DNA from 4 places in the Nocardia sp. 2TAF39 genome. Region 1 is predicted to be linked to each of the others. Evidence: riboswitches for the same ligand, from Rfam matches in the RefSeq annotation. Region 1 holds a riboswitch; each other region holds the start of a gene.
The links. A riboswitch is a leader RNA that binds a small molecule or an ion and turns the genes downstream of it on or off. The one in region 1 is predicted to bind S-adenosylmethionine.
Positions count from the first base shown of each region.

Region 2: linked by a shared signal. The riboswitch ahead of AB4Z47_RS06850 (rhodanese-like domain-containing protein) and the one ahead of AB4Z47_RS09970 (aminotransferase class V-fold PLP-dependent enzyme) in region 1 are both predicted to bind S-adenosylmethionine.
Region 3: linked by a shared signal. The riboswitch ahead of AB4Z47_RS17880 (hypothetical protein) and the one ahead of AB4Z47_RS09970 (aminotransferase class V-fold PLP-dependent enzyme) in region 1 are both predicted to bind S-adenosylmethionine.
Region 4: linked by a shared signal. The riboswitch ahead of AB4Z47_RS20830 (hypothetical protein) and the one ahead of AB4Z47_RS09970 (aminotransferase class V-fold PLP-dependent enzyme) in region 1 are both predicted to bind S-adenosylmethionine.

Region 1 covers NZ_JBFRFQ010000012.1:94,567-98,598, reverse strand. The annotation lists gene AB4Z47_RS09975 (Pls/PosA family non-ribosomal peptide synthetase) at 1-1,818, opposite strand, end outside; SAM riboswitch class IV at 2,206-2,319, shown strand; gene AB4Z47_RS09970 (aminotransferase class V-fold PLP-dependent enzyme) at 2,367-3,686, shown strand; gene AB4Z47_RS09965 (Uma2 family endonuclease) at 3,797-4,032, shown strand, end outside.
Region 2 covers NZ_JBFRFQ010000007.1:127,837-131,868, forward strand. The annotation lists gene AB4Z47_RS06835 (HAD-IIA family hydrolase) at 1-330, shown strand, start outside; gene AB4Z47_RS06840 (RpiB/LacA/LacB family sugar-phosphate isomerase) at 658-1,110, shown strand; gene AB4Z47_RS06845 (O-succinylhomoserine sulfhydrylase) at 1,151-2,365, opposite strand; gene AB4Z47_RS06850 (rhodanese-like domain-containing protein) at 2,362-2,778, opposite strand; SAM riboswitch class IV at 2,793-2,909, opposite strand; gene AB4Z47_RS06855 (Rv0361 family membrane protein) at 2,973-3,422, opposite strand; gene AB4Z47_RS06860 (FAD-dependent oxidoreductase) at 3,788-4,032, shown strand, end outside.
Region 3 covers NZ_JBFRFQ010000026.1:38,224-42,255, forward strand. The annotation lists gene AB4Z47_RS17870 (MFS transporter) at 1-577, opposite strand, end outside; gene AB4Z47_RS17875 (TetR family transcriptional regulator) at 706-1,428, shown strand; SAM riboswitch class IV at 1,481-1,591, shown strand; gene AB4Z47_RS17880 (hypothetical protein) at 1,673-2,068, shown strand; gene metX (homoserine O-acetyltransferase MetX) at 2,065-3,225, shown strand; gene AB4Z47_RS17890 (DUF3017 domain-containing protein) at 3,327-3,572, opposite strand.
Region 4 covers NZ_JBFRFQ010000035.1:20,534-24,565, reverse strand. The annotation lists gene AB4Z47_RS20845 (LppM family (lipo)protein) at 1-405, shown strand, start outside; gene AB4Z47_RS20840 (glycosyltransferase) at 441-1,613, shown strand; gene AB4Z47_RS20835 (hypothetical protein) at 1,666-1,815, opposite strand; SAM riboswitch class I at 2,074-2,167, shown strand; gene AB4Z47_RS20830 (hypothetical protein) at 2,358-2,597, shown strand; gene AB4Z47_RS20825 (GNAT family N-acetyltransferase) at 2,602-3,123, shown strand; gene AB4Z47_RS20820 (LLM class flavin-dependent oxidoreductase) at 3,120-4,032, shown strand, end outside.

The sequences.
Region 1 (4,032 bases):
TTGGGCAGGCAGCGGCGTCGGGCGCACCACCCGGTCCGCGACGGCGACCGCGGGCGTGGTCTGTTCGAGCAGTTCCACCAGGGAGCCCAGGCGGGGATGGTCGTAGAGGTCGGCGACGGCGATCTGCGGATACCGCTCGCGCAGGGCCGTGACCAGCTGCGCCGCCGCGAGTGAGCCGCCGCCCAGGTCGAAGAAGTCGGCGCCGAGATCGCCGACCTGCGCACCGAGAATCGAATTCCACAGTCCGGCAACCCATTGCGCGGTGCCGGTCAGGTCGTTGTCATCATCGTCGTCGGCGGAGTTGGGCAGCGGCCAGGGCAGCGCGTCGCGGTCGACCTTGCCGGAGGTGCGGGTGGGTAGCTCGTCGACCACCGCGAGTCTGGGGACCAGCGGAGCTGGAAGTTGTTCGGTGAGAGTGGCTCTCGCGGCTTTGGCGTCGAAGTTCTGCGCCGTACCGGTCAGGTAGCCGACCAGGATCTTGTTGCCCGCCTCGGTGGTTCGGATCGCGGCGGCGGCACCCGTGACCCCGGGAAGATGCTGGAGCGCGTTGTCGATCTCGCCGAGCTCGATGCGGCGACCGCCGAGCTTGATCTGATCATCGGCCCGGCCCAGGAAGACCAACCCGGTGCTGTCGTTGCGGACCAGGTCGCCGCTGCGGTAGGCGCGGTCCCAGCCGACCGAGGGCAGCGGGGCGTACTTCTCGGCGTCTTTGGTCGGGTCGAGATAGCGCGCGAGGCCGACGCCGCCGATGACCAGTTCGCCGGATTCGCCCTCTGCCACCGGGTTTCCCGCCTGGTCCACCACGATGAGGTCCCAGCCGTTGAGCGGAAGCCCGATCCGGATCGGCCATTGGCCATTCAGCAGCGCGGCGCAGGCGACGACCGTCGCCTCGGTGGGCCCGTAGGTATTCCATACTTCGCGATTCGAATCACCGTTTCCGGTAAGACGTTCGGCGAGTTCCGGCGGCACGGCCTCGCCGCCGAAGATCAGCAGGCGTACCGCCTCCAATGCCTCGACCGGCCAGGTCGCCGCCAGGGTCGGCACGGTCGAGACGATGCTGATCTCGCGCCGCACCAGCCAGGGACCGAGATCGGCGCCGGTGCGCACCAGATCGCGCGGGGCGGGGACGAGACAGGCGCCGTTATGCCAGGCCAGCCACATTTCCTCGCAGGACGCGTCGAAGGCTACCGAGAGACCCGCGAGGACCCGATCGCCGGGACCGATCGGGGCGTCGCGCAGGAACAGGTCGGCTTCGGCGTCGACGAAGGCGGCGGCATTGCGGTGTGTGACGGCAACGCCTTTCGGTGTTCCGGTGGAGCCGGAGGTGAAGATGATCCAGGCGTCGTCGTCGGGGGTGGGCAGCGTGGACCAGTTGTCGTCGCGCGTGTCCCGCTCGGCCGCACGGATGCCTGCGGCCGTGGTCTCGATTCCTTCGGCGGTCACGATCGCGGTGACCTGGGCTTCGCCGAATACCAGCTGGGCGCGCTCGTCGGGGTCGTCGGCGTCGACCGGCACATAGGCGGCGCCGGCGTACAAGACGGCGAGGATGGTGACATAGAGCCCGCGCGTGCCCGACGGCAGACGTACACCGACCCGGTCGCCGGATCGCACGCCCGCCGTGGCGAGCCGGGCCATGGTCTTTTCGATCTCGACCACGAGCTCCAGGTAGGAGAGCACCACCTGGCCGTCGTCGATGGCGGGGGCGTCGGGGTGGGTGAGTGCGGTGGCCGTCATGATGTCGACGAGCGTGCGGGCCTGGGGGGCATGGCCGCCTCGCAGCAGCGGGCTTGTCGTCGCGTCAACCTGGGGCTGGAGCATGGTGCTCTGCGCACCTCCCATCGAACTGGCCTCGCACTTCCGGTAGTTGTGTCATAGTTGGGTTACCAAAGGGCAAACGCCACGCTGGCCAATCGTCCACGGTACCCGGGTTGTTGTCGTTCGTTGTTCACCGAACCGGTCCGCGGGGGCCGGCCGGTGCTGTGCGGGTTGTTGCAGTTCTGGTCTATTTTCCCGGTTTGTGGCACGGCAGCGCCTGGTCGCCGGCATGTGCGGAGAGTTCGCTAGATGATTGCTGGCCGCCGGTCGGTGGTCTCACCTCGACGCCGACCGGATCCCCCGTCACGGTTGCTGCCGCGAGCGGCGCCCGTGGCACGTTCCGGGGGGCCAGGTTGACAGTTCCGGTTTGTGTCTGCCAATCTCGGATCAGGTCATGAGTACCAGCGTCAAGCCCCGGCTTGCTGGTCGGCAACCCTCCTCCGCGGTGGGGTGCTCCGGGTGACGACACGGCCGACGCCCGACCGGGCGCGGCAAGCGCGGACTCGACGAGCCATTCGATTGCGGGTCCCTGAACCGACGGGATTTACGTGATGACCACTGCTGTCGACAACACCTGTGCCGCCCTCGCCCGGGTCTCCGGCGACGACCTCCGAGTGCCGCTCGTGCAGGGTGGGACGACCACCTACGCCAACTTCGACTACGCGGCGAGCGCGCCCGCATTGGCGCAGGTCATCGACCGGGTACAGCAGCTGCTGCCGTTCTATGCGAGCGTGCACCGCGGTGCGGGTTACGCCTCCCGGATCTCCACCGAGTGCTACGAGGCCGCGCGCGGCTCGGTCACCCGGTTCCTCGACGCCGCCGACGACCAGGTGGCCGTGTTCACCCGCAACACCACCGACTCGCTGAACCTGCTGGCCTCCTGCGTGCCCGGCGAGACGGTGGTGCTCGACATCGAGCACCACGCCAACTTCCTGCCGTGGGCCAGGAACGGTCGGCGCGTCGTAGCGGCCGCCGATACCGTCGAGGAGACCATCGGCACGCTGGTCGCCGAGCTGTGCAGTAGACCGGCCGCGTTGCTCGCGGTGACCGGCGCGTCGAACGTGACCGGTGAAGTGCTTCCGCTGGAACGGCTGGCCACCATCGCGCACCAGTGCGGCGCCCGGATCCTGGTGGACGCTGCGCAATTGGCGCCGCACCGGCGAATCAGCTTGCGCGAGACGGGCATCGACTACCTGGCCTTCTCCGGGCACAAGCTGTACGCGCCGTTCGGTGCGGGCGTGCTCGTCGGCCGCCGCGACTGGCTGGACGCGGCCCAGCCGTATTTGGCGGGCGGCGGGGCGGTGCGGGAGGTGAGCACCACGCGGGCTGAGTGGGCCCCGGCTCCACAGCGGCACGAGGCCGGGTCGCCGAATGTGCTCGGCGCCGCCGCGCTGGCCGCCGCCTGTGACGCGCTCTGTGCAATCGACGCCGAAACTCTTGCCGCGCACGAACACCGACTCGCCGACCGCCTCCGCGACGGCTTGGCCGCCATTCCCGGTGTGCGCTTGCTCCGCATCTGGACCGACAGTCCCGATACCGTCGGCATCGTCGCTTTCACGCTGGACGGTTTCATCCCCGGCCAGGTCGCCGCCTATCTCTCCGCCGAACACGGCATCGGCGTCCGCGACGGCCGTTTCTGCGCTCACCCGCTGCTCGCCCGTCTCGGTCTGGATGGCGCCCTTCGGGCCAGCATCGGCCTCGGCACCACCTCCGCCGACGTGGAACGCCTCGTCGAGGCCGTCGCCACCCTCGTCCGCACCGGCCCCACCTGGGATTACGCCGCCACCAACGGCCTGTGGAATCCCACCCCCGAAACCCGCCCCTTCACCTCGGCCGCCCCCACGGGCGCTGCCCCCTGCCTCATCGGGTGAAGGCTGCGGTTCCCCGATCCGAACGGGGCCGCCGGATACTATCGGCGTATCCGGTACCCGACCACGAGGTGGACCTATGAGCACACTGCCTGCCTGGGCCACCGACCCCGGTGCCCTTCTCATCACCGAGGGAGGGCTACGCGGCGCTTCCGGAGGACATCCAGCGGCAGATCGAGGTGGTCGACGGTCACGTGATCTTCTGCCGCAGTGGAACATTCCAACACAACAACGTGGCCCGGCGGCTGGCGAACGCCTTGGAACAGGCGGGCCCGGATCAGCCGTGCACCGGTGTCGTAACGTATTTCGAGATGCACTACGTCCGGAGCCGCCCGGCGAGCCCCGGTTT
Region 2 (4,032 bases), on a different contig from region 1:
CGTGAGGGCTCGCTGCCCGCGACCGGTTCGGTGGCCGCGCTGATCACCCGCGCCACCGGTCGCGACCCGTACTACGTCGGCAAGCCGAACCCTCTGATGATGCGTTCCGCGCTTCGTCGCATCGGCGCCCACTCCCAGTCCACCGTGATGATCGGCGACCGCATGGACACCGACGTCATCTCCGGCCTGGAAGCGGGCATGCGCACCATCCTGGTCACCACAGGCATCTCCACCCGCGAGTCCTTCGAGGCGTACCCCTACCGGCCGACCATGGTGGTGGATTCCGTCGCCGACCTCGTCGGCCGAACCAAGTCCCCGTTCACCGCCTGATTCGGATCAGCCCGAGGGCGCGGAGCAGGCCCCAGTCCTCCGCGACGCGTCCAGCGCGGCGGAGAGTTTCGTGAGCACGTCGACGGTCAGCGCGAGCTGTTGCGGACCGAGCTCGGCCGCAAGGCGTTTCGATATCACCGCGTGTTGCGGGTTGATGCGGTGGACGGCGGCTAGACCTGCCTCGGTAACGGCGACGAGTTTCGCGCGGCGGTGCGCGGGGTTGGGGCGCTACGCAACCAGCCAGCACCCGCCGACAGCACAACCCGTGCACGCGGAGTTGCCCACGAAGGCCGACTACCTGGTGAGAAGGCCCACTACGCTGGAAACATGCGAATTTCGGTGGCGGCGGATGAGCGGGTAGGCGTGGCCGAGGAATTGGTCGGCGAGTTGGGCAGGCGCGGACACGAAACCGTGCCGCACGGCGCGCTGTCCGACGCGGAACGCGACGACTGGGCCTGGGCGAGCGAAGTGGCCGCACGCGACGTCGCGGCCGGCCGCACCGACCAGGCCATCGTCTGCTGCTGGACCGGCACCGGCGCCTCGATGGCGGCCAACAAGGTCGCGGGCATCCGCGCGGCACTCTGCACCGATGCCGCGACCGCGGCAGGCGCCCGCACCTGGAACGACGCGAACGTCCTGGCTCTGAGCCTGCGTTCGACCTCGAGCGCCGAACTCCGCGAAATCCTCGACGCCTGGTTCACCACCGAACCGAGCAGCACCCCTGAGGACCAGGCAAACATCGCTCATCTCACCAAGATCGAGCACACCGCCAACACCTGACCCCGTCAGGAGCCAGCTGGATACCCGAGGTGTGTGCTGGTCAGGCCAGGGCTTGGTCGAGATCGCCGAGGAGGTCTTCGACGTCTTCGAGCCCTACTGAGATGCGGACGACGCCGTCGGAGAGGCCGATGGTGGCTCGACCCTCGGGACCCATCGCGCGGTGGGTTGTCGTGGCGGGATGGGTGATCAGGGATTTGGCGTCGCCGAGGTTGTTGGAGATGTCCACGATCCGCAGCTGGTTCAGCACCTCGAACGCGCGCTTCTTCGCCTCGTGTTCGGGCGCCTTCAGCTCGAAGGTGACCACGGTGCCGCCCGCACTCATCTGACTGGTGGCCAGAGTGTGCTGCGGATGTGATTCCAGAAACGGGTACTTCACCCAGCTGACGGCCTTGTTGTCCGCCAGGAAGCGGGCGATCCGCAACGCCGACTCCGCCGAATGGCGCACCCGCAGCGGCATCGTCTCCAGCCCCTTGAGCAGCGTCCACGCATTGAACGGGCTCAGCGCCGGACCGGTATGACGCATCAGCGTTTTCACCGGACCGTCGATGTAGTCCTCGGCACCGAGAATGGCACCGCCGAGCACCCGGCCCTGCCCGTCGATGTGCTTGGTACCGGAGTAGACCACCACGTCGGCGCCGAGTTCGAACCCGCGTTGCAGCAGTGGTGTGGCGAAGACGTTGTCCAGCACCACTTTCGCGCCCGCCGCATGCGCCAGCTCGGTCACCCGGCGTACATCGACCAGCGTCTGCATCGGGTTGGCGGGCGTCTCGAAGAACACTGCCTGGGTGGGCACCGACAGCGCCTGTTCCCACTGGTCCAGATCTTCGCCGTCGACGAAGACGGTCTCCACGCCCCACCGCGGCAGGATCTCGTTGCACACCACGAAGCAGGAGCCGAACAGGCTGCGTGCGGCGACGAGTCGATCGCCGGCGCCGAGCAGCGCACCGAGGGCGGTGAATACCGCGGACATCCCGCTCGCGGTCGCGAAGCACGCTTCGGCGCCGTCGATCAGCCGCATCCGCTCCTCGAACATGGCGACCGTCGGATTGCCGTAACGGGAGTAGACGAAGTGCTCGACGTCGCCGGTGAAGGCGGCCTCCGCGGCCTCCGCGCTCTCGTAGACGAAGCCGGAGCTCAGGTAGAGCGCCTCGGCGGTTTCCTCGAAACCCGAGCGCCGCAGTCCACCCCGCACACCGAGCGTCGCGGGACCGACGCCCTCGGGCAGCGGCCGGTCGAACGCACCGCCGGTGATCACGACTGCCGCCAGGGTAGTCCGAGGGCACGCCAGCCGGAGCCGCCGCGATGCCCGAATTCGTCGAGGGGACCTTCGAAGCCTTCGAGCACGTTATAGGAGGTGCGGTAGCCCGCGGTGGTCGCGGTGACAGCCGCGCCGATCGAACGCTGGCCGGAGCGACACAAGAACACGACCGGAGCTTCCGGGGCGTGGTCCACCAGGGCCTGCTTCAGCTGCTCGACGAACGCTTCGTTGCGTGCGCCGGTGGAGTCGACCCACTCGATCAGCACGGTCGGCCGCCCGATCGAGCTCGTATCGGGGACACCGACAAATTTCCATTCGGCTTCAGTCCGCACGTCGACCAAGACGGCCTCGGGATGGTCGCGCAACACTTCCCACGCCTGCTGGGGGGTGATGTCACCGGCATAACTCATGTGCACCTCCTGCGAATCCGCACTTGCCGCGCTCAGGTTCGAGCCACGGCCAGGTCGTCACCCGGAGCACCCCACCGCGGAGGAGGGTTGCCGACCAGTAATGCCGGGGCTTGACACTGGTTCTCATGACCTTCGACTGAGATTGCACCGACGCGGGTCACCATGTCAAACGGTTGGTCACACAGCGGGAACGGTCAGTTGCAGACCAGCCACTTGCCGCCGGATCTGGTCAGATTCCAGGTCGCTGTCGTCTCGTTGCCGTCGACCTTGGTGGTCACGGTCGCCTTGCCCTTGTCACCGTCGGTCATCGGATTGTCGAGTTTCGTGATTTCGACGGACTTTCCGGGCCCCGCCTGTCCGGCCAGCGGCGCACGTGCGGCGTCGAAGCCCTGGCAGGCGGTGCCGGGCGGCGGCACCGTGCCGGTGCTGTTGGAGCCCTCGACGAAGTTGCGGACCGCCGCGACGATCCGGTCGGAATCTGTGACATTCTTCTCAGTCGGCGACAGCATCCCGCCGAGCACGATCGCGACCAGCACGATCACCGCGACCACGGCGGCCGCGACGAAAGGAACCGCGGAGCGCTTGTCGGTCTGATCGACCCGGATGATTTCGTCCTCGCCCGCGGTCGGCTGTCGCTCGGTCATGACTCGATGATCCCTGGTCGCTGCCGGTATCGAGCGCTCGGCCCCGATTCGGGACACGCCTATTGCTCGACGGAGACCGGACGGTCGCTATAGCGAGCGCGGGAACGGGTAACCGGCGATTGTGACGTCCGAAGGTTCACGCACCGGCGCGGGGCAGCATCGGCTACCCCGATAGAATCGCGAACTGCGGCCGGCTGTCATAGCGAATCGGCAGCTCGTCGCCGCAGTGAACCGGGCACCGTGCAGACCCGAGCAAGCATCGCCGGTGTCGACACCGACAGGGTGCAACCAAAGCAGGGCGTCAACTTAGCCTAAGCTAAGACCGACGTCGTTAATTGTTTCGACCATAAGGGTGCGCGTAAGAGATGACCGAACAGAGTGCAGGATCAACAAGCGGTGTACGCGGGGCCGCCGTGGTGACGCAAGCTGCCTCCTCCGGGCCTGACGCGCAGACCGCCGAGACTCGCCCGCTCCGCATCGCGATCGTGGGCGCCGGACCAGCCGGGATCTACGCCGCCGACGCGTTGATGAAATCCGACGCCGAGGTGAGCATCGACCTGTTCGAGCGCATGCCGGCGCCATTCGGGCTGATCCGCTACGGCGTCGCGCC
Region 3 (4,032 bases), on a different contig from region 1:
GCAACGCGAGGAACGCGACCGGCGTGTTGACCAGCAGGCACCAGCGCCACGACGCGTACTCGGTGAGTGCACCGCCCGCGATCAAGCCGAGCGCCGCGCCGCCCGCGGAGACGCCGGCGAACAGGCCGAAGGCCTTGGCGCGCTCACCGGGTTCGGTGAAAGTCACCGACAGCAGCGAGAGCGCGGCCGGTGCGAGCAGCGCGGCGAAAGCGCCCTGGAGCGCACGCCCAGCAAACATTTCGGCGCCATTCTGCGCGAGACCGGCCAGGGCGGAGGCACCTGCGAAGCCGACCAGCCCGATGAGCAAGATCCGGCGCCGCCCCAGGTAATCGGCCAGCCTGCCGCCCAGCAGCAGCAGGCCGCCGAAGATCAGCGTGTAGGCCGTGAGCATCCACTGCCGGTTGCCGTCGCTGATGTCGAGATCGCGTTGGGCGAACGGCAGCGAGATTGTCACGATCGTGGCGTCCAGAACCACCATGAGCTGGGACAAAGCAATCACCCCCAGCGCAAGCCAGCGCGCCGAACTGCCCTGTCTTTCCGGAACGTCTACCGCTTTCGCAGTCTCGGTCACCGTCATCTCCTCGTTGGTCGAAGTAGTGGAGCCATCCTGTCATTTGGCGACATTTGTCGTCAAGTGAAAAATGTCGCAATCAGACATTTGACGGTTTTAGACAGCACACTGGCAGATCGCGATACCATGTACGAATGCTCGAGTCATCAGCGCCGATCGGCGCGAGCGCTGCGGCGGACACCTCCGCGAGCCCCCCAGCGAACGCGGGGCAGCCCGGCCTGCGCGAACGCAAGAAGCAGCAGACCAGGTTGCGCATCATCGAGGTCGGTCTCGACCTGTGCGACACCCAGGGCTTCGATGCGACAACGGTTGAGCAGATCGCCCACGCCGCCGACGTCTCGCCGCGCACGATCAACCGCTACTTCGACAGCAAAGAGGACATCGTCCTCGGCCCGATCCAGGACTTCGGGTTCGCCGTCGCCGAGACTTTGCGCGGCCTTCCGGTCACCGGAAACGAACTCGGTGCGCTGCGCGAGGCGTTCCTACGCGTGGTCGACCAGGCTGCCGACGAAGGCAACACGGGACCGATCTCGTTCCGGCAGTTCCAGCAGATGCAGCGGATTCTGCGCAGCAGCCCGTCGGTCAGCGCGCGCAGCCTCGAGCATGCCGACGACAAGACCGCCGCGATCGCAGCCGTGGTGGCCGAGCGGCTCCGCACCGAGCCCGACTCGCCCGCGGTGCGCCTGATCGTCGGAACCTGGCAGCTGATCGGCCACGTCGGCATGGAGTGCTCGGGCGAGGTGTTCGGCCACGGCGACATTGCGAGCGCGGCCGCGGCAGGACGCGCCGCGCTCACCGACACCTTCGACGAATTCGTACGCACCTGCTGCGTCGCGCGAACCAGCGATGGCCAGTGAGTTCGCCAGAAGATTTCGAAGGCTGACCGCCTGCCAGCTATGATGCCGAAAAGGTCATGAGTGCCAGCGCCAAGCCCCGGCTCGCTGGCCGGCAACCCTCCAGCTGCGGTGGGGTGCTCCGGGTGATGACCTGGCTCCCGAAAGTCGGGAGCAAGCGCGCTCAGGAGGTCGCCGAAATGTGTTGTTGTTCACACGCACCCCGATAAGCCTCAGTACCGGCGAACACCTGCTTTGGAGCAAAACCATGAGTGAGTTCACCCCGCCCGCGGCCGGAGACTACCTGGCGCAGGTGTCGTTCGACACTGAGCAAATCCCCGTCGGAGAGGTTCGTTCCGGCATGATGAGCACTCGCGCGCACAGGCGGCAACTGGTCCCGAACGACACGGTCGCCGTGGTCGAGCCGCGCGACCGCTTCGGCGCAGGCAAGAAGTTCGTCGACGGATCGGCCCCGCAGAGCCATGTGGCTAACATCAGGGACGTGCGTTCTCTCGTGCTTCACCCGGCGTCGACGACGCATTCTCATTCGACGCCCAACGAGAGATCGATCTTCAGAGCTGTCTTCGGCCTGGTCTGCCTCGCAGTTGGTATCCAAGATATCGACGCCGACCCTCGTGCCGGTTTCGCGGCAGCGGCGTCGTGACCGTGCGTATCGAACCGAATTCCGCCCGTTCCTCCGGCGTGGTACTTCCACCTCCGGACGGGCAGCTCGGCATCATCGACATCGGGGATGTGCTGCTGGAGAGCGGGGCGGTCGTTCCTGATGTCCACTTGGCGGTGCAGCGTTGGGGTGAGCTCTCTCCCGCGCTGGACAATGTCGTGCTTGTCGAACACGCGCTGACCGGCGACTCGCACGTCGTCGGCAGGCCCGATGACATCCACCCGCTGCCCGGCTGGTGGGACGGGATGGTCGGTCCCGGCGCGCCGCTGGACACCGACGAATGGTGTGTGATCGCGACGAACGTGCTCGGCGGCTGCATGGGCAGCACTGGCCCGTCCACCCGCGCTCCGGACGGAAAGCCTTGGGGCGCACGGTTTCCGGAGATCTCGATCCGGGACCAGGTGACCGCGGAGGCAGTTCTGATGGACCTGCTCGGCATCCGGCGGCTCGCCGCCATCGTCGGCGGGTCGATGGGCGGCATGCGGGTGCTGGAGTGGATGGTCGGCGCGCCGGAACGGGTCGCCTCCGCGCTGGTGCTCGCGGTCGGCGCGCGCGCCACCGCCGACCAGATCGGCACTCAGACCACGCAGATCGCGGCGATCAAGGCCGACCCCGACTGGCAGGGCGGCGACTATCACGACACCGACCGCGCCCCGAGGGCCGGCATGGGCATCGCCCGGCGCATCGCGCACCTGACCTACCGCACCGAGTCCGAGCTCGACCACCGGTTCCAGAACAAGCCGCAGGACGACGAGGATCCGTTACGCGGCGGCCGCTACGCGGTGCAGAGCTACCTGGACCACCAGGCCGAGAAGCTGTGCAAACGCTTCGATCCCGCCACCTACGTGCTGCTCACCGAGGCGATGAACCGCCATGACGTCGGCCGTGGGCGCGGCGGTGTCGCGGCGGCGCTCGCGGCCACGCCGGTGCCCTGCGTGGTCGGCGGCGTCGACTCCGATCGGCTCTACCCGCTCTGGACCCAGCAGGAGCTGGCCGATCTGCTACCCGGCTGCGACGGGCTGGAGGTCGTGCACTCGCGCGACGGGCACGACGGTTTCCTCACCGAGGCGGCCGCGGTATCGAAGCTGCTGACCGAGACCATGCGGCTGGCGCGGATCGGCGTGCGGTCCGGACGCTGAGCTGCGACGTCGCCCGTGACGGGGCGTGTACGCCCGAATGCCAGCCGACACCGACACCGACACCGACACCGACACCGACACCGACACCGAGCATTGCCGCGCTAGCCGACACCCATGGTGTTGATCGTGACCGCGAGGAACACGATGCTCGAGCCGAGCAGGGTCAGCGCACCCACGTCGAACGGCTTGCTGCGCACCGCGAGCAGACCGACCCGCGCCGTCGGCAGGCACAGGCGGAACGCCGCGGCCAGCAGCGTCGCACCCCCGAAGAACAACGCCCCACGTCGCCACCGCTCGGAGGCGACGAACACCACCGCCACCGCAATCACCAGCGTGACAACGACCATCGGCAGATGGCATCGCAAAAACTGCGCACCCAGGCTTCTGCCGGACCGCTGCCCGGCGGTAGGAGTATCGGCATCGGTCACGGCCCGATTCTTCCAGACGCCTTTACACCGCGCCCCCGACGGGCATACGGCTTCTGTCCAAACCTTCGCCCCTCGATGGCTCACCCGATCATTTCGGATCCCACGCCCTACCTCGCCAGCGTCTCGAACGCACTCCGGGTCTGCCGCGCCCTTCGTTCGGTTTGTTCAGTTGTCGACGGCCGAACTGCCTGGACCCGGGACCGTGCCGTGTCTTCAGCCCATTCCGACCACGCCCGTGCGCTGATTCGGACTGCGCTGGACCAGCGACGGGAGCAGCCTTCGATGTCGTGAAGCCGCTCGGCGCGCCTCGGGTAGCTTCCTGTTCGGTTCCATCTGATATTCCCATGAGCATTCGCGGAACATGACGCCCGCGCGCGGT
Region 4 (4,032 bases), on a different contig from region 1:
ACCCAGGGGATGTTCCAGCTGCAGTTCCAGCGGACCGGCGATCTGGTCAGCCTCACCGGCCGGGTCGATCTGAAATCCGTTCCGCCGCACGGTTCCGACGTGCAGTTCACCATCGCGTTCCCGGCCCGCGTCGCGAAGACCAACGGCAGCCGCGAGGGCGACAACATCGTCTCCTGGAAACTGCCGCCCGGCGACGTCTCCACGCTGCGCGCCGAGGTCAGCTACGCCGATCCGAACACCCGCTCGTTCGCGGGCTGGGCGGGCATCGTCGGCGGCATCACCCTGGCCGTGGCCGCCATCATCGCCGCTATGTCATACATGGATCGCAACCCCGCCGCGCGCGGCGCACCCGAAGCCGGTTTCTCCCTGAACCGATGGTGGCGCTCGGTGACGCGAAATCGCTGAGCGGTTGGTCGGTGCGCCGGGATAGCGTGGCGCACATGGTGAGTTCCGATCGGCCGAAAACCTCGTCCGCGACCTCGATCCCCGTGACGTGTGCTGCGGCGCTCGCGGCGCTGGGCGCGGGAATCGCCCTCTACAATCGAATCACCGTACGCCGTTTGGCCAGTACGCCCACCACAGTGATCGAGCCGGTCACGGTGTGCGTCCCGGCGCGCGACGAGGCCGATCGGCTACCCGGATTGATCGCTGATCTGCGCGCCCAGGTGCGCATCCCGCGCATGTCCGTGCGCATCCTCGACGACGCATCGAGCGACGACACCTCCGCTGCCGCGAGCGCGACGATCGACGGCGACTCGCGATTCACCCTGCTGCGCACCGAGTCGGAACCCTCGCCCGACTGGACCGGCAAGACCGCCGCATGCGCCCGGCTGGCCGAGGAGGTGCACACGCCGGTGCTGGTCTTCCTGGACGCCGATGTGCGCCTCGCGCCCGCCGCCATCGCGGCGGCGGTCGGCGAATTGCGCAGGCGACGTGTCGATCTGGTGTCGCCGTGGCCGCTGCAGCTGGCCGGGTCGGTGGTCGAAGCCGTGCTGCAACCGCTGCTGTGCTGGTCGTGGGCCGCGACGCTGCCGATCACCGCCGCCAATCGCAGCCCGCGCCCGTCCACGGCGGTGGCCTGCGGCCAGTTCTTGGTGTTCGACAACGCCGCCTACCGCGCCGTCGGGGGGCACGCCGCAGTGTCCGCGGCTGTGACCGAAGACCTCGATCTCGCCCGAATTCTGCGCCGGGCCGAGCATTCCACCGCAGTGGTGGCCGCGGGGCCGCTGGCGCGAACCAGAATGTATCGAGGCGCGGCCGAACTGGACGCGGGCTACACCCGCTGGCTGTGGTCGGCCTATGGCGGCACTATTCCCGGCGGGGCGGCGGTGGGACTGCTTGCTGCCCTCGCGTATTGGGTGCCGCCGGTGGCGGCGATGCTCGGCAGAGGCGCGATCCGCCGCGCTGGCTTGCTCGGCTATCTCGCCGCCGTCATGAGCAGGCTGCTTGCCCGTTCCACGGAGACCGGCGGCCCGCTCGCGGGCGCGGACGTCGTTGCCGCCCTGGCGCATCCGATCTCGGTCGGGGCGTATCTTCTGCTATGGGTGCGCTCGCACCGCGCCCGCCGCCAGGGCATCTTGCGCTGGAAAGGCCGCCCGCTCGGATCCGGGTAGCGGGCCGCTGAAAGCACACCCCCACAGCGGTCGCGTTCCGCCAGCGGGACGGTCACGGGACCGCGAAGATTCCGACCGTCGGTGGGAAGAAGCAGAACCCGGACGGACACCCGCCACCGCCGGTGCGCGACATAAGGGTGTTGTCCAGGCGGAATGCCGCCGCGGTCGAGTACCGGAACTGGTCGATGCCGAATGCACGCACCGCCGTTGTCTCCCAGCACCGGCGAGGGCGTAGGCTGCATCGGGCCCTATGGCGTTCGGTGACCTGCACCGTAATCGGGCTTACGCGCCGGAGATGCTCACCCCCGCCGACAGCGCACATTTAGCTACCGCAAAGTTCCGCTGAATCCGCGAGCGGCAAGGTCTACGTTCACGGTGATTGCTTCTCTTGTTCCAGGGTTCACTTACTGGGCATGATGATTCGGCTCGACCCCGGTATCGGCTGACCGAGGGTCGACATCAACCATCCAGAGCGACCGAGAGACCTGGCTCGTCGACGTCGCAGCAACCCCCCGGTCACCGGGTGCGGGTGCTTCTGCCGGGACCGATGGAGGAACCGAAGTGATCATCTCTACTGCCCGCGGCCTCCGCTGGGCCCGTCGCCACATCGACCAGTGCAAAGTCACCTCCGCGAGCTGTCGTAGCTGCCCCTCCCACAGCCAGCCTGTGCACCCGTCGCTGGCCGGGTGATGCGACCGCCACCCCCGGCGTTGTCTCGTTCGTTCCCCCCAGAAGGACCCCGTCATGAGTGCGTTCGCCGCACCCGAAGCCGGGCAAGGCGCTCCGGACGCCACGACGCCCGGCAAGCCCGACGCCATCGCCGCACCTCCCCCGTCCACCGCAGCGCCCATCGTCGCCAAGACCCGCCACCCCTGGCGCTGGGTAATCAGCGCCATCGCGCTCATCCTGCTCGTCCGATTCGTGCGCAACCTCGCCCCCATTCCGGCTGGGACCCGCCCATTCGCGCAGTACATCACGGGCTGAGCCGATGACATCACAGCTATCGACCGCGGTACTGCGCGTGCACCGCGTGGCCCAGACCGATCTGCTCGCCGCAGCGCTGCTCGCCGAGCTCGCCATCGAATACAGCAGCCGCTACGGCCGCACGCCAGGGGAGGTGAATACCTCGCTGCGCAACCACCCGGCCTCGGCGTTCACGCCGCCGCACGGCGCCATGCTGATCGTCACCAGGGACGGAGAAGCGGTGGCCGGTGGTGCCTTTCAGCGCTACGACACCGAAACCGCCGAGCTGAAGCGGATCTGGACCTCCCGCGAGCACCGCAGGCAAGGGCTGGGGCGATTCGTACTCGACCATCTGGAGACCGAGATCGCGCGCCGCGGCTACCGGCGCATCTACCTCACCACCGGTCCGCGTCAGCCCGAGGCCGTCGGCCTCTACCTCGCCGCCGGATACACCGCCTGCTACGACCCGCACCTGCCCGCGGAACAGATCGGCCAACACCCGTTCGAGAAATATCTGCCCGCCGACGCCCTGGGAGCGACCGCATGAAGTTCCTGCTGTTCACCCTCGTCACGCGGGTACCGGATCCGAACACCGGCACGCTGCCCGACACCCGCGAGCGCCTGCGCACCGTCGTCGAACAGGCCCGGCTCGCCGAGGAACTCGGCTACGACGGGTTCGCCGTCGGCGAGCGGCACGAGGATCCGTTCCTGTCCGCGGCGCCGCCGGTGATCCTCAGCCATCTCGCCGCCGTCACCTCCCGGATCACACTGTTCACCGCAGTGACCACGCTGAGCCTGCTGGATCCGGTGCGCGCCTTCGAGGACTACTCGACACTGGACAACCTGTCCGGCGGACGGCTGGAGCTGATCATCGGCAAGGGCAACGGTGCCGCGCAAGCGCAGCTGTTCCACGTCACCACCGACGACCAGTGGGACCGCAACCGCGAAGGCTATGAGCTGCTACGTGCGCTGTGGGCCAGTGACAGCGTCACCTGGGCCGGACGATTCCGTCCGCCGCTGCAGGAGGCCAAGGCGCTGCCGCGGCCGTGCCAGCCGAAGATTCGGATCTGGCACGGCAGCGCCACCAGCCGCGAATCGGTGGAACTCGCCGCGCGCCACGGTGATCCGCTGTTCTCGGCGAACGTCACCAATCCGATCGAGCCGTACGCCGAGCTGGTGCGCCACTACCGGGAGCGGTGGGCGTTCTACGGACACGACCCGGCCGACGCGCTCGTCGGCGCGGGCACCACCGGATTCCACGTGGCACGCACCTCCCAAGAGGCGCGCGAGACCTACCGGCCGATTTTCGAAGCGCGGCTGACGTCGGCGCGCAGGCTCGACCTGCCCATCGTGTTCGAAACGCTGGACGACTTCGTCGCCCGCAGCTCGGCCCTGATCGGCAGTCCCGAAGAAGTGGTCGACAAGGTCGGCCGCCAGCATGAGCGGCTCGGCCACG